2 regions of the Vagococcus sp. JNUCC 83 genome follow, and region 2 is predicted to be linked to the other one. Evidence: a T-box and tRNA genes for the amino acid it is inferred to sense, from the RefSeq annotation. Region 2 holds a T-box; the other holds one or more tRNA genes.

Region 1 (10,227 bases), 170 kb from region 2:
TACTGTCTTTTCATCGCGTAAAGCTGTCGCACCGATGTTTGATGTCATAATAATAATCGTATTCTTAAAGTCCACTTTACGTCCTTTAGCATCCGTTAAATGCCCATCATCAAGTACTTGTAACAGCACATTAAACACATCTGGATGTGCCTTTTCGACTTCATCAAGTAGTACAACTGAATATGGTTTCTGACGAATACGCTCAGTTAATTGTCCACCCTCATCATATCCAACATATCCAGGAGGTGACCCAACTAATCTACTAGTACTATGTTTTTCCATGAACTCTGACATATCTACTCGAATTAATGCATCTTCTGAGCCAAACATCACTTGCGCAATAGTTTTTGCTAATTCTGTTTTCCCTACTCCTGTTGGTCCTAAAAACATAAATGAACCAATTGGTCGATTAGGACTTTTCAATCCACTTCTTGCTCGTCTGATTGCTCGAGACACAGAATCAACAGCCTCTTCTTGACCAACCACACGTTTGTGCAACACTTTTTCTAACTCAAGCAATCGTTCACTTTCTTTTTTCTCAAGCTGAGTTAAAGGAATACCTGTCCACTGAGAAATAACTGATTCAATATCTTTCTCAGTAACACTCTGTTGGTATCTTGTTGCTTCTTTTTCTTGTTGCTCAACTAATTTCGCTAATTTTTTCAGTGCCTTTTTTTCAACTTCTCTAATTTCCACGACTTCAGAAAAGTTTTGCGTTAAAATGGCTGCTTCTTTTTCTTTGTATATATCAGCTAATACTTGTTGCTGCTTAACAATAGGAGAAGGTCTTTCATCTTTATTTAATCTTACTCTTGCTGCTGCCTCGTCAATTAAGTCAATAGCTTTATCAGGTAATTGTCGGTCATTTATATATCGAATAGATAATTTTACAGCTGCTTGAACAGCCTCATCATTAATAGCTACTTGATGATGTTCTTCATATTTATTTTTTAATCCAGACAAGATTGCAACTGTCTCTTCTTCTGTTGGCTCATCTACCATAATTTTAGCAAAACGACGTTCTAATGCAGAATCTTTTTCTATATATTTTTGATACTCATCAAGTGTCGTCGCGCCGATTGTTTGTAACTCTCCACGAGCTAGTGCTGGTTTTAAGATATTAGACGCATCAATCGCACCCTCAGCGCCACCAGCGCCTATTAGAGTATGCAACTCATCAATAAATAAGATAACTTCACCATCATGATAAATTTCATCAACCAATTTTTTCATTCGGTCTTCAAATTCACCACGGTATTTTGTTCCAGCTACCACAGCTCCCATATCAAGCATCATTACTCGTTTGTTTCTCATGTCTTTTGGTACTTTAGCTTCGACTATTCTTTGAGCTAGACCTTCAGCTATAGCTGTTTTCCCTACACCAGGCTCCCCTACAAGAACAGGATTATTCTTAGTTCGTCTACTTAATACTTGTATAAGGCGATCAACCTCTACGTCTCTGCCAACTAATGGGTCTAAACGACTTTCTCGAGCACTTTGAGTTAAATCCCTTGCTAAAGAATCCAGTGTCGGCGTTCCGTCATTTCGAGGAGATTTACCTACCTTTTTAGACTTCCCATTTTTACTATTTTCAGTTATTCCGATACGTTTTAAAATATCTTTACGTAATTTAGGTAACTCAACCCCTAAATTTTGTAAAATCCTTGCAGATAAAAGCGTATCCTCTCTAATCAAAGCCAACAAAATATGCTCTGTTCCAATGCTTGGTGCTCCTAAACGCTTACTCTCATCACCAGCAAACGCTAGTACATCTTTTGCTCTAGGTGAATATGGCAGTAATTCTGTTGATTTTGCTTTGTACTTACCATACTGAACGACTTGTTCTACTTCTTCAAATAAATCGTCCTCCCCTATATTAAGCTGACGAATTGATTTCCCACCAATTCCTCTTGGCTCTTTTAATAATCCAATTAATATATCTTCAGTTCCTACAACATCATGTCTAAAATATTTTGCACTCTCTTGTGCTAAATTTAGTACATCATTTGACCGTTTAGTAAATAATTCGCTCATATATCTCGCTCCTCTTCTTCATAAGTTAAGCGTTCTAACACGTCAATCATCATATTTGCTCGTAATAATTTTTCTTCAGGAGAACGACTAATACCTGTTAATTTAAAAGTAGCATGCAATAAATGTTTTTCTCTAAATGTAATAATATCATTATCTTGTAATTCATTTAAAATAGCAAATGCTTCACTTTCAGTTAAACCATTACTTATCATATTTGGTATTTCTTCACATAATTTCGTGGTGTATTGTATTAATTTAACTTTAACAATTCGAATATACCCACCACCACCACGTTTACTCTCAACCCTATAACCTTTAGGAACCGTAAATCTAGTATTTATGACATAATTAATTTGTGATGGGACACAATTAAATTGTTCCGCTATTTCTGCGCGTTTAATTTCAATAATATCTTCTTCTTTTAGTAATTCTTTTAAATAGTCTTCAATTATATCAGACATATTTTTATTACCCATACTATCACCACCTCTTACGTTTAAAGACAAATTGACTTATATTGACCTTTATTATACAAAATAATTTATTATATTCATACTATTTAGATTGAATTTATGTAAAACAACACGTTTTAAACATCTTAAACATCTCTATACAAAAAAACATCATCGTAATTAACGATGATGTTTAAACAGTCAGCTACTATACCGGCGGCCGGGGTCGAACCGGCACGCCCGTGAGGGCACTGGATTTTGAGTCCAGCGCGTCTGCCAATTCCGCCACGCCGGCAAAACAAGAGGCGGTAACCGGATTTGAACCGATGATAAAGGTTTTGCAGACCTCTGCCTTACCACTTGGCTATACCGCCTTTAAATAAACTGGGCTAGCTGGATTCGAACCAACGAGTGACGGAGTCAAAGTCCGTTGCCTTACCGCTTGGCTATAGCCCATTAACAAAAAAGGCGACTGATGGGAATCGAACCCACGAATGCCGGAGCCACAATCCGGTGCGTTAACCACTTCGCCACAGTCGCCATATTAAAACAGGGGTAGTAGGACTCGAACCCACGCTGACGGTTTTGGAGACCGTAGTTCTACCACTAAACTATACCCCTTTAAATATGGAGGGGGGCAGATTCGAACTGCCGAACCCGAAGGAGCGGATTTACAGTCCGCCGCGTTTAGCCACTTCGCTACCCCTCCAAATGGCGCAAGACAGAATCGAACTGCCGACACACGGAGCTTCAATCCGTTGCTCTACCAACTGAGCTACTGCGCCAATAACGGTCCCGACGGGAATCGAACCCGCGATCTCCTGCGTGACAGGCAGGCATGTTAACCCCTACACCACGGAACCTTTTATTGTAGATATTATATTTTATGACCCGTACGGGACTCGAACCCGTGTTACCGCCGTGAAAGGGCGGTGTCTTAACCGCTTGACCAACGGGCCAATTAATTATCTTTTTCTTTTAAAACGGAGAGTAAGGGATTCGAACCCTTGAGACAGTTATTACCGCCTACATGATTTCCAATCATGCTCCTTCGGCCAACTCGGACAACTCTCCTGAGTTTTAACCTTATATAAAAAGAACTCCGGCAGTAGGACTCGAACCTACGACATCATGATTAACAGTCATGCGCTACTACCAACTGAGCTATGCCGGATAAAAATAAAAGCACGGCAACGTCCTACTCTCACAAAGGGAAACCCTTCACTACCCTCGGCGCTAAGAAGCTTAACTTCTGTGTTCGGCATGGTTACAGGTGTATCCTTCTTGCCATCGCCACCGCACTTTTTATTTCTGTTGAGTGTTTATTCACTCAAAACTGGATGTTTTGTTAGTATCAATATATTCTTCCACCGCTATCTTGGTTAAGTCCTCGACCGATTAGTACTAGTCCGCTCCATACATCACTGTACTTCCACTCCTAGCCTATCTACCTGATCATCTTTCAGGGGTCTTACTTCCTTAAAGGAATGGGAAATCTCATCTTGAGGGGGGCTTCACGCTTAGATGCTTTCAGCGTTTATCCCGTCCATACATAGCTACCCAGCAATGCCCTTGGCAGAACAACTGGTACACCAGAGGTATGTCCATCCCGGTCCTCTCGTACTAAGGACAGCTCCTCTCAAATTTCCAACGCCCGCGACGGATAGGGACCGAACTGTCTCACGACGTTCTGAACCCAGCTCGCGTGCCGCTTTAATGGGCGAACAGCCCAACCCTTGGGACCGACTACAGCCCCAGGATGCGACGAGCCGACATCGAGGTGCCAAACCTCCCCGTCGATGTGAACTCTTGGGGGAGATAAGCCTGTTATCCCCAGGGTAGCTTTTATCCGTTGAGCGATGGCCCTTCCATGCGGAACCACCGGATCACTAAGCCCGACTTTCGTCCCTGCTCGAGTTGTAGCTCTCGCAGTCAAGCTCCCTTCTGCCTTTGCACTCTACGAATGATTTCCAACCATTCTGAGGGAACCTTTGGGCGCCTCCGTTACCTTTTGGGAGGCGACCGCCCCAGTCAAACTGTCCATCTGACACTGTCTCCCACCACGATAAGTGGTGCGGGTTAGAATGGTCATAACACAAGGGTAGTATCCCACCAGCGCCTCCATCGAAACTAGCGTTCCGACTTCTACGGCTCCTACCTATCCTGTACATATGTCACAAACATTCAATATCAAACTACAGTAAAGCTCCATGGGGTCTTTCCGTCCTGTCGCGGGTAACCTGCATCTTCACAGGTACTAAAATTTCACCGAGTCTCTCGTTGAGACAGTGCCCAAATCGTTACGCCTTTCGTGCGGGTCGGAACTTACCCGACAAGGAATTTCGCTACCTTAGGACCGTTATAGTTACGGCCGCCGTTTACTGGGGCTTCAATTTTGAGCTTCGCTATTGCTAACCCATCCTCTTAACCTTCCAGCACCGGGCAGGCGTCAGCCCCTATACGTCATCTTTCGATTTTGCAGAGACCTGTGTTTTTGATAAACAGTCGCTTGGGCCTATTCACTGCGGCTGAACTTGCGTTCAGCACCCCTTCTCCCGAAGTTACGGGGTCATTTTGCCGAGTTCCTTAACGAGAGTTCTCTCGCTCACCTTAGGATTCTCTCCTCGACTACCTGTGTCGGTTTGCGGTACGGGTCATTTGTTTCTAACTAGAAGCTTTTCTTGACAGTGTGACATTGAGACTTCGGTACTTTATTTCCCTACTCATCACAACTCGTCCTTAAAGATAAAAGCATTTAACTCTTATCAAGACTTGTTGCTTGAACGTGCACTTCCAGTCGCACGATCCCATAGCCTCCTGTGTCCCTCCATTGTTCAAACAAAACAAACGAGTACAGGAATCTCAACCTGTTGTCCATCGCCTACGCCTATCGGCCTCAGCTTAGGTCCCGACTAACCCTGGGAGGACGAGCCTTCCCCAGGAAACCTTAGTCATTCGGTGGACAGGATTCTCACCTGTCTTTCGCTACTCATACCGGCATTCTCACTTCTAAGCGCTCCACCAGTCCTTACGATCCAGCTTCAACGCCCTTAGAACGCTCTCCTACCATAGAACCAAAGGTTCTATCCACAGCTTCGGTAACATGTTTAGCCCCGGTACATTTTCGGCGCAAGGGCACTCGACTAGTGAGCTATTACGCACTCTTTAAATGGTGGCTGCTTCTGAGCCAACATCCTAGTTGTTTGTGCACCCTCACATCCTTTTCCACTTAACATGTATTTTGGGACCTTAGCTGGTGGTCTGGGCTGTTTCCCTTTCGACAATGGATCTTATCACTCACTGTCTGACTCCCGGATATAAATGAATGGCATTCGGAGTTTATCTGAATTCGGTAACCCAAGACGGGCCCCTAGTCCAAACAGTGCTCTACCTCCATCATTCTCAAATCCGAGGCTAGCCCTAAAGCTATTTCGGAGAGAACCAGCTATCTCCAAGTTCGTTTGGAATTTCTCCGCTACCCACACCTCATCCCCGCACTTTTCAACGTACGTGGGTTCGGTCCTCCAGTGCGTTTTACCACACCTTCAACCTGGACATGGGTAGGTCACATGGTTTCGGGTCTACGACAACATACTCATTCGCCCTATTCAGACTCGCTTTCGCTACGGCTCCGCTTCTTCAGCTTAACCTCGCATGCTATCGTAACTCGCCGGTTCATTCTGCAAAAGGCACGCTATCACCCATTAACGGGCTCTAACTTCTTGTAAGCACACGGTTTCAGGTTCTATTTCACTCCCCTTCCGGGGTGCTTTTCACCTTTCCCTCACGGTACTGGTTCACTATCGGTCACTAGAGAGTATTTAGCCTTGGGAGATGGTCCTCCCGGATTCCGACGGAATTTCTCGTGTTCCGCCGTACTCAGGATACTCATAGGTGTGTTGTCAATTTCGTCTACGGGGCTTTTACCCGCTACGGCTGACCTTTCCAAGTCGATTCGACTATCCACAACAGCTACCACAGCTGAGTCCTACAACCCCAACAAGCAAGCTTGTTGGTTTGGGCTGTTTCCGTTTCGCTCGCCGCTACTAAGGAAATCGATTTTTCTTTCTCTTCCTGCAGGTACTTAGATGTTTCAGTTCTCTGCGTCTACCTTCTAATAGCTATGTATTCACTATTAGATAATATCCTATAAAAGATATTGGGTTCCCCCATTCGGAAATCTCCGGATCATAGCTTACTTACAGCTCCCCGAAGCATATCGGTGTTAGTCCCGTCCTTCATCGGCTTCTAGTGCCAAGGCATCCACCGTGCGCCCTTATTCACTTAACCTTTTCTAACCTAACGGTTAGCTTGTTTTTTATTAATAACTACCTAGCGATAGATAATTATTAACACATTTCACAGTTCTTTAAAAGAAACTATTCAACGCGGTGTTCTCGGTTTATATTGATATCTAACTTCAACTATCCAGTTTTCAATGAACAAATACTTTTTGAGAGTAGACCTCTCAAAACTGAACAAAGTAAAGACAAAATGTGTTTTCCGTAATTATCCTTAGAAAGGAGGTGATCCAGCCGCACCTTCCGATACGGCTACCTTGTTACGACTTCACCCCAATCATCTATCCCACCTTAGGCGGCTGGCTCCAAAAGGTTACCTCACCGACTTTGGGTGTTACAAACTCTCGTGGTGTGACGGGCGGTGTGTACAAGGCCCGGGAACGTATTCACCGTGGCATGCTGATCCACGATTACTAGCGATTCCGGCTTCATGTAGGCGAGTTGCAGCCTACAATCCGAACTGAGAACAGCTTTAAGAGATTAGCTAAACCTCGCGGTCTCGCAACTCATTGTACTGTCCATTGTAGCACGTGTGTAGCCCAGGTCATAAGGGGCATGATGATTTGACGTCATCCCCACCTTCCTCCGGTTTGTCACCGGCAGTCTCGCTAGAGTGCCCAACTGAATGATGGCAACTAACAATAAGGGTTGCGCTCGTTGCGGGACTTAACCCAACATCTCACGACACGAGCTGACGACAACCATGCACCACCTGTCACTTTGTCCCCGAAGGGAAAGCTCTATCTCTAGAGTGGTCAAAGGATGTCAAGACCTGGTAAGGTTCTTCGCGTTGCTTCGAATTAAACCACATGCTCCACCGCTTGTGCGGGCCCCCGTCAATTCCTTTGAGTTTCAGCCTTGCGGCCGTACTCCCCAGGCGGAGTGCTTAATGCGTTAACTGCAGCACTGAAGGGCGGAAACCCTCCAACACTTAGCACTCATCGTTTACGGCGTGGACTACCAGGGTATCTAATCCTGTTTGCTCCCCACGCTTTCGAGCCTCAGCGTCAGTTACAGACCAGAGAGTCGCCTTCGCCACTGGTGTTCCTCCATATATCTACGCATTTCACCGCTACACATGGAATTCCACTCTCCTCTTCTGCACTCAAGTCCTCCAGTTTCCAATGACCTTCCTCGGTTGAGCCGAGGGCTTTCACATCAGACTTAAAAGACCGCCTGCGCTCGCTTTACGCCCAATAAATCCGGACAACGCTTGCCACCTACGTATTACCGCGGCTGCTGGCACGTAGTTAGCCGTGGCTTTCTGGTTAGATACCGTCAAGGTGATAACAGTTACTCTATCACTTGTTCTTCTCTAACAACAGAGTTTTACGATCCGAAAACCTTCTTCACTCACGCGGCGTTGCTCGGTCAGACTTTCGTCCATTGCCGAAGATTCCCTACTGCTGCCTCCCGTAGGAGTCTGGGCCGTGTCTCAGTCCCAGTGTGGCCGATCACCCTCTCAGGTCGGCTATGCATCACGGTCTTGGTAGGCCGTTACCCCACCAACTAACTAATGCACCGCGGGCCCATCCACCAGTGACACCCGAAAGCGTCTTTTATACTTTTGCCATGCAGCAAAAGCAATTATGCGGTATTAGCACCTGTTTCCAAGTGTTATCCCCCTCTGGTGGGCAGGTTGCCCACGTGTTACTCACCCGTCCGCCACTCATTTCTTTTCGGTGGAGCAAGCTCCGGTGAAAAGAAATGCGTTCGACTTGCATGTATTAGGCACGCCGCCAGCGTTCGTCCTGAGCCAGGATCAAACTCTCAATAAAAAGTTGATTAACATCTTACGATGTTTAAGCTCATTTGTTTAAAACTTGCTAGCGAATATTATTCACTAAATATGGTTTGTTTCTACATAGTAGAAACGCCCTACACATTTGGTTTGTCTTACTTTGTTCAGTTTTCAAAGGTCTAAACTTCGTTGCCGTAACAACTTTTATATCATACCAAGTTGTTATCTTATTGTCAACAACTTTTTTTAATTTTTTGAGAAAATTCTCAAAATCGGGAAGACAGGATTCGAACCTGCGACCCCTTGGTCCCAAACCAAGTGCTCTACCAAGCTGAGCTACTTCCCGTATTAAATTAAACGCGCCCAAGAGGAGTCGAACCCCTAACCTTCTGATCCGTAGTCAGACACTCTATCCAGTTGAGCTATGGGCGCTATGTTTGATGCCGAGGACCGGAATCGAACCGGTACGGTGATCACTCACCGCAGGATTTTAAGTCCTGTGCGTCTGCCAGTTCCGCCACCCCGGCTAGAACTTATAAAAGCGGAAGACGGGGTTCGAACCCGCGACCCCCACCTTGGCAAGGTGATGTTCTACCACTGAACTACTTCCGCTTATAGATGCCGGCTAAAGGACTTGAACCCTCGACCCTCTGATTACAAATCAGATGCTCTACCAACTGAGCTAAGCCGGCAAAATTTAATACGAATGCTTTCCCTTCGTATTATAGCTTATTATAGTAATGACCCGTACTGGGCTCGAACCAGTGACCCTCTGATTAAAAGTCAGATGCTCTACCAACTGAGCTAACGAGTCAAATCTTATGGAGGTTAACGGGATCGAACCGCTGACCCCCTGCTTGTAAGGCAGGTGCTCTCCCAGCTGAGCTAAACCTCCATCATGATAAAAATAAAAGCACGGCAACGTCCTACTCTCACAAAGGGAAACCCTTCACTACCCTCGGCGCTAAGAAGCTTAACTTCTGTGTTCGGCATGGTTACAGGTGTATCCTTCTTGCCATCGCCACCGCACTTTTTATTTCTGTTGAGTGTTTATTCACTCAAAACTGGATGTTTTGTTAGTATCAATATATTCTTCCACCGCTATCTTGGTTAAGTCCTCGACCGATTAGTACTAGTCCGCTCCATACATCACTGTACTTCCACTCCTAGCCTATCTACCTGATCATCTTTCAGGGGTCTTACTTCCTTAAAGGAATGGGAAATCTCATCTTGAGGGGGGCTTCACGCTTAGATGCTTTCAGCGTTTATCCCGTCCATACATAGCTACCCAGCAATGCCCTTGGCAGAACAACTGGTACACCAGAGGTATGTCCATCCCGGTCCTCTCGTACTAAGGACAGCTCCTCTCAAATTTCCAACGCCCGCGACGGATAGGGACCGAACTGTCTCACGACGTTCTGAACCCAGCTCGCGTGCCGCTTTAATGGGCGAACAGCCCAACCCTTGGGACCGACTACAGCCCCAGGATGCGACGAGCCGACATCGAGGTGCCAAACCTCCCCGTCGATGTGAACTCTTGGGGGAGATAAGCCTGTTATCCCCAGGGTAGCTTTTATCCGTTGAGCGATGGCCCTTCCATGCGGAACCACCGGATCACTAAGCCCGACTTTCGTCCCTGCTCGAGTTGTAGCTCTCGCAGTCAAGCTCCCTTCTGCCTTTGCACTCTACGAATGATTTC
Region 2 (10,227 bases):
TTAATTTTAATTTCATATAGTCTATCAAATATTATGTTTGGATAACTGCTATTATGTCTACCATAATGTTAAATAACTAATCTATTTATAAACTACTTTAAATTTTTCAAATATAACTATCATATCCCATTGAAATTTATAACCACTTTTTTTCCCAACTATATTAAAAAACTCAATATGTTTATCTTGCCATGTCTCTAAAGTTAAATCTTCTCCTTCAAATTTACATAAATCATATGTCATATCTTCAAATTTAAGTTTAATTACATCCGTTGTTTGTATAATATACTTAGGAATTCCTTCAAAATCAGTAACAATTGAATAATCATTTACTTTTGGTTCTCTTTCATTATTCAAAATATATTCTTCTTGAGCAGAACTAGTAGCTGTTTTTTTCCATCTAAAACTAAATTAAGTAAACTATTAGCAGATGTTTTATCACTTCCAAAATAAAAAGCTTCAAAATAATTTGTGTCTGAGGAAAGTTTATTTTCTTCTAAAAAGTTTTTCCAATATGCTTGAATATCCATTTATAAATCACATCCTTTTACATAGTATAGTATTCAATATATTTCGCATAATCACCAGTTATGTAAACTAAATAAAAAATGTTATAATATTCTAAAAGAGGTAAGATATGGAATCTAATTTAAAAATTGTGGGAGCTTTACCATTCTCAGAACAATGGTTGGTTGGAAATACTCCGGCCTTTAAAGTTCCTAGTCATGGAACAAATTTATTGGGTGTTACTTATGCTTATGATTTTATGGCTGTTAATGCCAAAGGTCATACTAGTTCTAAAATTACATTGAATACAATTTTTGGAACTGAAAATCCAAAAGATTTTTACAGTTTTGGAAAACCTATTCTAACTCCAGTTAATGGAAAAGTTGTAAAAATACACGACAACGAGACTGACAACAAAGTAAGAAGATCTTTATTCGCTGGTATTCCCTATATGTTAACTCAAAAGAAAAGGCTAAAAGAAAGAATTGAAAATATAACTGGAAATTACATTATTATTCAACCTGAAGATTCTGATAATTTTATCTGTATTGTCCACATAAAAAAGAACTCTTTTGTTGTTAAAGAAGGAGATAATATTTTAGTTGGTGAACATTTAGCTGATTGTGGTAATTCAGGTAATTCTACACAACCCCATATTCATATTCAGACTATGGATAGCTTGAACTTGAACATCACAAAAGGGATTCCTCTATATTTTAAGAATTTCATTGAATTAAATATAAAATCAAAAAAAGAAATTCAAAAGTCAGAAGCTTTTCCAAATAAGCACAAAATTGTAAGTTCTTCATCGAACAACTAAATATAACTTCACTTTTGTTAACTCTATCAAATTTTAAACAAAGATAGATATCATTAAACTAAAGACCCCCATAATAAATTCTGAGTGTCTTGTCCTTCGTATATTATCTAATGATGTCTATTAATGTATTAAATAACTGTCTTGGCTTTTTTTTATATCACTAATGAAATAAGATCTGTTGTAAAAATTCCTAAGACTATAATTCCTACAAATATTTTAAGATTGCTATTTGCTAAATAAATGATTCCCGATATCAATAAAAACAAACCAAATACTTTATTCGTCACTTCCCAAGAATTTTTAGTTTGAAGACAATATAAAACTCCTCTAAAACCAATCATAGGACAATTTCCAGACGCAATTAGAAAACAATATAAACCTAATAATATTGCACATGTAGATGTCAAAATAAAAATTCTCCATTCCATTTATTATAGCATTCTAAATCCATTTGATATGAAGCTGAAAATACATAAAAACCAACGACTTTCAAAAATACTCAGATAACTTTTTACTTTAACTCATTCCAAATTATACAGGGATTTTTTCATTACCCTGTAAATAAACTGATTTCCGTAATCGTAGAAGTCATCTTTCAAAACTTTTTATTGTTTACTTTTTTGATCCTCAATAGTTGCCCCCATCTTGTCAAAAGCCATTGGGTTTCCTTTTGAACCTCCAGTCACTCCGCCGCCGCCGAATTTAGTATCAACCATCTTTCCCCAACCTTTCAATGGATCTTTGCCTTCTGCACGTTTTTTATCGTTCTTAATACGAATTTTTTCTGATTTTAATAATTCTTTTTCTGACATAAAAATCCCTCCTTTTTCATTTATTATATCATAATATTATCAATAAACTAAAAAAGCACGAAATATCCCAAATAGGTATTTCGTGCAGTTTTTAATGATACATTAAATCATCAAACAGTTCTTTCAGTGTTTGAACTTGCTCTTGATTCCAAGGACTATTCCGTCGTAGATTTTGATACTGATAATCTTGTGTATCCGCCTTTATTTCTTTTTCCACTTCTTTAATTGAATTAAATAATTCCCTTGCTGAAACTCGTAGTGCTCCTTGAGAGAAAACTACCCATTGTTCAGCTAAATCACTTGTTGCGACACGAACAGTAGTCAACGCATTCATTTTATTTGGTACCTCACGCTCAATATAAGTATCTGCTGTTTCATCTTCTTTTGTAAAGATAACTGTCAATCCGTATTTATCATACGTCTGTTGAATTCCAGGGACAAGTTGGGCATCAAATACAACGATGATCTCGATTCCTTTGTATTTGGCATAGTTAGATAAAATAAATAATAATTGGTCTCGTGCGTCACCTAATTTATCTTGTTTTTTCAAACGATTTAAATCAGGCCAAGCACCAATCATATTATAGCCATCAACAAACAGGACTTGATGTTTTAATTTTCGTGTCATGTGATGCCCTCCATAATTTATCTCCTTTTTCTATGCACTTCATACATTAATAACCCAGCTGCAACACTGGCATTTAAGCTTTGAACGTGACCATCTATTGGGATAGTAATCATCTCGTCCACTTCTTTTTTGAGTGCTTGACCCATGCCTTTTCCTTCATTGCCAATAACTAAAGCAATATCTCCTGATACATTCCACTTAGTGTAATCTGTTCCTTCCATATCTGTCCCAAATACCCAAATATTTTCTTTTTTCATTTCTTTAACTGCTTGGGAAAGATTTGTCACACGTGCGATTGGAATGTGTTCTACCGCCCCAGTAGATGTTTTAACTACAACAGGTGTTACCCCAACAGCACGGTGTTTTGGAATAATCACACCATCGACATTCACCGCATCCGCTGTTCTTAAAATTGATCCTAAGTTATGCGGATCCATAATACTATCTAAAATTAAGAAAAAGCGATTTTCTTTTTCTTTTGTGTTGCCTAACAATTCTTTTAGTGAAAGATATTCATATGGTGTAATTTTTAAGACGATTCCTTGATGATTCAAGCCATCAACCATTTCATCTAACTTAGATTTAGGGACCCATTTAATAGACACTATTTTCTCTTGAGCAAGTTGTTTAATTTCTTCGATTCTATTTCCTTTAATATCTTCTTGTAAAAATAGTTTATTGCCTCGATTCGCTTGTAGTGCTTCTATTGTGGCATGCTTTCCTAATACCACATCATCCATCTCTGGTGTTGGCACGTCTGCTTCTTGTTGATGATTTTTATCAAATTTTGGTCGCTGTCTCTCTGGTTTACGTTTATTTTGCGGTTTTCTCATTATTTTTTTCTCCTATTGTGTGAATACACCATGTAATGACTTCTTCTAAACGGTCTTTTTGCTCTGTTAAATGTAAATATCCCATCAACGCTTCAAATCCTGTTGAAGATCTGTACACTGCCACAGAGGTATTTTTTGCACTTGTATGGCTTTTAGCATTGCGTCCGCGTCGATACATATCTTGCTCAACGTCCGTTAACACGTCTTGCTGCATCATTTGTTCAATCAAATAATGTTGTGCTTTGGCTGATACATAGTGTGTCGCTAAACGGTGTAATTGATTTGGGCGTGTTTGCCCACTTTTTACTAAATAATCACGGATATATGTTTCATATATGGCATCCCCCACATAAGCAAGTGTTAAACCACTTAGTAAGGTATAATCTTTTTCATTTGTCATTCACTTCTACTCCATCTTGTTCCTTGAGGGGTATCTTCTAAAATAATCCCTTGTTCTTTTAATAAATCACGTATTTCATCACTTCTAGCAAAATTCTTTTCTTTACGAGCAGTGTTTCTTTCAATAATTAAAGCATCGATATCCTCATCTAATAAGTCGTCATCGTTCTTTAATTCAATCCCAAAAATAATCATCCATTTTTCTAATGTGTCTTGATAAGCTGTGATGACTTCTTTAGATACCACATCTTCTTCTAGATAACGATTTAAATGTTTCACTAACTGATAAACTACTGTAATACCATTTGCGGCATTAAAATCATCGTCCATTTCTGTGACAAATGCCATCATCAACGAAGACAATTCTTTTAACCAGTCATGGTCGTTTTCTAAAGAGTCTACTGCTGTTTCTAAACGAAAATCCGCATTGTTGTAACTACTTTTAATGCGTCCTAAATTAGTCGTTGCTTCTTTAATTGTCGTTTCATTAAATGGCATTGGACGACGGTAATGTGTCGTTGACAAAGCAAAACGCACCACTTCTGGCGACACATCTTTCATCAATTCGTGTGCCGTAATAAAATTTCCAAGTGATTTACTCATTTTTTCGCCAGATTCTCCAACTGTTAAATAAGCATTATGCATCCAGTAATGAGCAAACGTCTGATCAGTTTTTGCTTCACTTTGTGCAATTTCATTTTCATGATGTGGAAATTCTAAGTCCTGACCACCCGCATGAATATCTATTGTATCACCTAAATGTTTGGTTGCCATCACAGAGCACTCAATATGCCATCCTGGACGACCTTTTCCCCATGGCGAATCCCATGATACTTCTTGTTCTTTAGCTTGTTTCCATAATGCAAAATCTAGAGGATCTTCTTTTTTAGCTGATTCAGCACCTGTACGTTGACTCGCACCTGTCTCTAATTCATCAATACTTTTATTACTTAATTTTCCATAAGGTTTAAATAAACGTGTGCGATAATACACATCTCCTTGTGACTCATACGCATACCCTTTATCAATTAAGACAGAGACAAATTCAATAATATCATCAATATGATCGATAACACGTGGGTTTAAACAAGCAGGTTGCACATTTAATTTTCCAGTATCTTCTTTAAATGCTTCTATGTATTTATCGGCTAATTCTTTAGTCGAAATACCTTCTTGATTCGCTGTTTTAATAATTTTATCATCTACGTCTGTAAAATTTGAGACATAATTGACCTTGTATCCTCTAAACTCAAAATATCGACGAACAGTATCAAATGCCACTGTACTTCGTGCATTCCCTATATGAATATAATTATAAACAGTTGGTCCACATAAATACATGCTCACTTCATTTGGTTTGATTGGCACAAAACTTTCTTTTTTTCGACTTAATGTATTATATATTTGTATCCCCATATATGTACTCCTTTCAAAAATAAAAAAGAACACCTCTTAACAATTTGTTAAAAGACGTTCTCACGTGGTTCCACTTTTCTTTATTCACCTAAACACACTCAGTGAATCTTTTGATAAGGTAACGTCTATCACACGTGATAAGCTACTTGTTTCACTCATCCTACTCAAAGAGGCATTTCACTAATAGATTGACACTTGTTTACACCTATACCACAAGCTCTCTTAAGACAATCTATCAGTTACTTTTCTTATCCTTGTATTTCTTTTAATGCTAAATTAATATGTTCTGTTGCTTGCTCTTTACCTAATAAAAGAATCGTTTCTGCTAATTCTGGACCATGCATTTGTCCACTGACTGCTACACGAATTGGCATAAATAATTTTTTACCTTTAGCGCCTGTTTCTTTTTGAACAGCTTTAATGGCTTTCTTAATTGTTGGAACATCAAATTCATCTAATTCATTCAATTGAGCTTTAAATGCTTCTAATACTTCTGGCACTTGTTCATCTGATAAGACTTCTTTCGCCGCATCATCAAATGTTAGAGTATCATTAAAAAATAAGCTCGATAATTCAACAATTTCTTTAGCATAACTCATTTGTGGTTGGTAAAGACTCACTAATTCTTCAACCCAAGCTTGTTTTTCAGCAGTTGGATTTTCTTCGACTAAGCCTGCTTCAATCAAGTATGGTAGCGCCATCTCTGCCATTGTTTTTCTATCAAGTTGTTTCATGTATTGGTTACTAATCCACTCAAGCTTTTTGTTATCAAACGCTGCTGGGGATTTTCCTAAACGATCAGCATCAAATATTTTGATTAATTCTTCTTGGCTAAAGATTTCTTCTTCGCCAACTGGAGACCAACCTAATAAACTAATAAAGTTAAACATTGCTTCTGGCAAGTAACCTAGTTCACGGTATTGCTCAATAAATTGTAGAATCGTTTCATCACGTTTACTTAATTTTTTACCTGTTTCAGTATTAATAATCAACGTCATATGACCAAATCTTGGTGGTGTCCAACCAAACGCTTCGTAAATCATTAATTGTTTTGGTGTATTGGCAATATGATCATCGCCACGTAACACGTGAGTGATTTTCATCATATGATCATCTACTGCTACAGCAAAATTGTAAGTTGGCATGCCATCACGTTTTAAGATAACAAAATCGCCACCCACACTATCCGATTCAAACGTGATATTTCCTTTAACGATATCATCAAAAGTATATTCTTCACCTTTTGGTACTCTAAAACGAACAACTGGTGTAATGCCTTCTGCTTCTTTTTCTGCTTGTTGTTCTGGTGTTAAATGAGCACATTTTCCGTTATAACGAGGAATTTGTCCACGACTGCGTTGACTTTCACGTTCTGCTTCTAATTCTTCTTCTGTACAGTAGCATTTATAAGCTAAATTGCTCGCTAATAACTGGTCTACTAATGGTTGATAGATATCTCTTCTCTCAGATTGACGGTATGGTCCATACTCACCGGGTTTATCTGGTGACTCATCCCAGTCGATATTTAACCACGCTAGATTATCTAACTGGCTTTTTTCTCCGTCTTCAATGTTACGTTTTTGGTCTGTATCTTCTATACGAATGATAAAATCGCCGCCATGATGACGAGCAAATAAATAATTAAATAATGCTGTTCTGGCATTTCCTATATGCAAATGACCTGTTGGACTTGGTGCATATCTGACACGTACTTTATTTCCCATGGTATTACCTTCCTTGTTCACGTATTATCGCTTCCTATGCCTCTAAGTTTACATGCATTTCACTAAATAGTAAAGGCACTTTCCTAAGACTTTTTTCCCTTTATTCACCATTTATTGTGGTTTGAGAATGGCTTGGTTTAGCAAAAATCATACGACCAGCTGCTGTCTGTAATGCGCTCGTCACAATGACGTTAATTTTTTTATTCATAAAGTGTTTTCCATCTTCGACTACAACCATTGTGCCATCATCTAAATAAGCCACACCTTGCTGACGTTCTGTTCCATCTTTCATCACAATAACATCCATGGTTTCTCCAGGTATCACTACTGGTTTAACAGCATTAGCTAAAGCATTTATATTAAATACAGGCACGTTTTGAAACTCACATACTTTATTAAGATTATAGTCGTTTGTTACCACAATTCCATCCAACATTTTAGCTAGCTTAATCAACTTGCTATCAACTTCTTGAATGTCCTCAAAGTCACCCTCATACATTTCTACAGAAATATTTTCTTCTTTTTGTAGCGCGTTTAAAATATCTAACCCCCGACGCCCACGAACGCGTTTCATACTATCCCCTGAATCCGCAATGTATTGTAATTCATATAGGACAAAATTTGGAATCAACAATGTCCCTTCAATAAAACCAGTTTTTGCAATATCATAAATACGTCCATCAATAATGACACTTGTATCTAAAACCTTATATTTATGAAAATAATCATCAACACGACGATCTAATATCTCTTCTGATGTTTTTTTAGATTTTGGTACAAATAACTTTTTAAAATCTTCTGTTTTCATCGTTCCCACTCTAAATCCTAGATACCCTGTAACTAACATAATAATTGCAGGAACCACTAATGGAAGTGAGTAAAAAGGAATAGATATTAAAGCACCTAATAATAAACCGATAATGGTACTGATGCTCCCAAATAATAAATCAGATAAACTTTGCTCTGTGATAAATTTTTCAACTTTTCTTAAACCTGTTACTAAATGTTGCTCAGTCAGTGTTGCAATAATAACAAAAATAATTGCACCGATAATACCATTTGTAATATCGTTATTCAACCAACTTAAGGTTTCTTGATTGGTTGCCTTCCATAATAATGGGAATAATGCCACTCCTAAACTAAAACCGACTAAAGCCATCATAACAGCATATATTTTTTTCTGCATACCATCTCTCCTCCTTTTCCTAAGAAAATACTTTGTATAATGTTTCTGATAAGGTTTCAACCCCTATCACTTCAATTCCTGATGGTGGGCTCCAACCTTGGAGATTGTTAATCGGAATAAATACACGTTTAAATCCGAGTTTTTGCGCCTCTCCAACACGTTGTTCAATACGATTGACCCGTCTAATCTCACCTGTTAAGCCAATTTCACCGATAAAACAATCTTGTGGTGAGGTTCCTTTATCTTTATAGCTAGAAGCAATACTCACCGCAATAGATAAATCAATCGCCGGCTCATCTAATTTTACACCACCAACAGCTTTTAAATAGGCATCTTGATTCTGTAACAACAAACCTGCTCTTTTTTCTAACACAGCCATAATTAATGACACACGATTATAATCAAGACCTGTTGCGGTTCGTTTTGCATTACCAAAAACAGATGGTGTTACAAGCGATTGAATTTCTGCTAAAATCGGACGGGTTCCTTCCATCGAACAAACAATTGCCGAGCCGGTCGCCCCATCAATTCGCTCTTCTAAAAAGGCTTCTGACGGATTTAGAACTTCAACTAATCCAGCTTGTCTCATTTCAAAAATTCCAATTTCATTTGTTGAGCCAAAACGATTTTTTACTGCCCTTAAAATTCGAAACGTATGATGACGGTCACCTTCAAAATACAGCACGGTATCCACCATATGTTCCAACATTCTTGGTCCAGCAAGCGAGCCTTCTTTTGTGACATGACCCACAATAAATATTGCAATATTATTTGTTTTAGCAATCTGCATTAATTCTGCTGTATTCGCTCGAACTTGACTCACACTACCAGCAGCACTTTCAGTCTCAGGATGAACCATGGTTTGTATTGAATCAATAATGACATAATCTGGTGTTAATTGCTCGATGACTTGTTTAATACGGCCCATATCTGTTTCAGGATAAACATAAAAATCATTACTTCCATCAGCCAAACGTTCTGCTCGCATTTTGATTTGTTGTGAACTTTCTTCACCAGACACATATAAAACATTTCCTTTTAGTAAACTAAGTTGTTGTGATACTTGTAGCAACAACGTAGACTTTCCAATACCAGGGTCTCCACCGATTAATACCATAGAACCTGGGACCACTCCACCACCTAATACCCGGTTTAATTCACCTAATTGCGTTTTAACACGGGGCTCTTTTTGGGCAGTGACTTCTTGCAATTTTTGAGGCTTGCTTGTTTCACCTGTTAAACTAACTCGACTATGTCTAGTCGGTGTATCTGCGATGACCTCCTCAACTAACGTGTTCCATTCACCACAGTTAGGACATCTCCCTAAATATTTAGGAGAGATGTACCCACACGTTTGACAGACAAATTCATTTTTCTTTTTTTTTGCCACAAAATCATCCTTATTTTACAATTTTTGATGGTTTATCTAAATACATCTTTAGTGGTATTTTAACATAAATTGTTTGATTCTAATAAAGTTCGCTACTCTCTTAAAAAATTATTTACCTGATGAACCAAACCCACCTGTACGCTCTGTTTCTGCCGAATCATTATCTGCTTTTAAAAACGGTAAAAAGATACCTTGAGCAATACGATCGCCTTTTTTGATATGTTTGTCTGTTAATCCAAAGTTAAGCAATTGAATCATAATATGTCCTTCGTTTTCCGCATTATTATAGTAATCACTATCAATAATTCCCACACCATTGGTTAACACTAAAAAGTTTTTTAATGGGTTACTAGAACGGTTAGCAATTTGAAGAAACTCATCGTCACCCATATATGATTTAACACCTGTTGGCACAAGTGTTGATTTTAATTCTTTTTGCATGTCAGAATCCACTGCCAATGCTTCTTTTGATATAACAGCTTTTAACACTTTAGCTATTCCTTGTTTCCAAA

The links. A T-box is a leader RNA that pairs with one kind of tRNA and senses whether it is charged. The one in region 2 lies ahead of cysS (cysteine--tRNA ligase), so its partner is inferred to be a tRNA-Cys.
Region 1: it has a tRNA-Cys gene. The T-box ahead of cysS (cysteine--tRNA ligase) is inferred to sense a tRNA for this amino acid. The anticodon was not compared.

Annotation. Positions count from the first base shown of each region.
Region 1 covers NZ_CM132204.1:2,237,181-2,247,407, reverse strand. The annotation lists gene JNUCC83_RS11065 (ATP-dependent Clp protease ATP-binding subunit) at 1-2,034, opposite strand, end outside; gene JNUCC83_RS11060 (CtsR family transcriptional regulator) at 2,031-2,510, opposite strand; tRNA gene JNUCC83_RS11055 (tRNA-Leu) at 2,698-2,781, opposite strand; tRNA gene JNUCC83_RS11050 (tRNA-Cys) at 2,790-2,860, opposite strand; tRNA gene JNUCC83_RS11045 (tRNA-Gln) at 2,871-2,942, opposite strand; tRNA gene JNUCC83_RS11040 (tRNA-His) at 2,954-3,026, opposite strand; tRNA gene JNUCC83_RS11035 (tRNA-Trp) at 3,037-3,107, opposite strand; tRNA gene JNUCC83_RS11030 (tRNA-Tyr) at 3,115-3,195, opposite strand; tRNA gene JNUCC83_RS11025 (tRNA-Phe) at 3,199-3,271, opposite strand; tRNA gene JNUCC83_RS11020 (tRNA-Asp) at 3,277-3,349, opposite strand; tRNA gene JNUCC83_RS11015 (tRNA-Glu) at 3,374-3,445, opposite strand; tRNA gene JNUCC83_RS11010 (tRNA-Ser) at 3,471-3,560, opposite strand; tRNA gene JNUCC83_RS11005 (tRNA-Asn) at 3,587-3,660, opposite strand; rRNA gene rrf (5S ribosomal RNA) at 3,672-3,787, opposite strand; rRNA gene JNUCC83_RS10995 (23S ribosomal RNA) at 3,865-6,776, opposite strand; rRNA gene JNUCC83_RS10990 (16S ribosomal RNA) at 7,006-8,565, opposite strand; tRNA gene JNUCC83_RS10985 (tRNA-Pro) at 8,801-8,874, opposite strand; tRNA gene JNUCC83_RS10980 (tRNA-Arg) at 8,887-8,960, opposite strand; tRNA gene JNUCC83_RS10975 (tRNA-Leu) at 8,970-9,055, opposite strand; tRNA gene JNUCC83_RS10970 (tRNA-Gly) at 9,069-9,140, opposite strand; tRNA gene JNUCC83_RS10965 (tRNA-Thr) at 9,148-9,220, opposite strand; tRNA gene JNUCC83_RS10960 (tRNA-Lys) at 9,270-9,342, opposite strand; tRNA gene JNUCC83_RS10955 (tRNA-Val) at 9,351-9,423, opposite strand; rRNA gene rrf (5S ribosomal RNA) at 9,442-9,557, opposite strand; rRNA gene JNUCC83_RS10945 (23S ribosomal RNA) at 9,635-10,227, opposite strand, start outside.
Region 2 covers NZ_CM132204.1:2,404,402-2,414,628, reverse strand. The annotation lists gene JNUCC83_RS11885 (ASCH domain-containing protein) at 82-357, opposite strand; gene JNUCC83_RS11880 (hypothetical protein) at 354-530, opposite strand; gene JNUCC83_RS11875 (M23 family metallopeptidase) at 638-1,327, shown strand; gene JNUCC83_RS11870 (hypothetical protein) at 1,933-2,139, opposite strand; gene JNUCC83_RS11865 (NYN domain-containing protein) at 2,231-2,767, opposite strand; gene rlmB (23S rRNA (guanosine(2251)-2'-O)-methyltransferase RlmB) at 2,785-3,600, opposite strand; gene JNUCC83_RS11855 (Mini-ribonuclease 3) at 3,581-4,000, opposite strand; gene cysS (cysteine--tRNA ligase) at 3,997-5,415, opposite strand; T-box leader at 5,463-5,679, opposite strand; gene gltX (glutamate--tRNA ligase) at 5,664-7,139, opposite strand; gene JNUCC83_RS11840 (PIN/TRAM domain-containing protein) at 7,240-8,325, opposite strand; gene radA (DNA repair protein RadA) at 8,345-9,715, opposite strand; gene JNUCC83_RS11830 (dCTP deaminase/dUTPase family protein) at 9,824-10,227, opposite strand, start outside.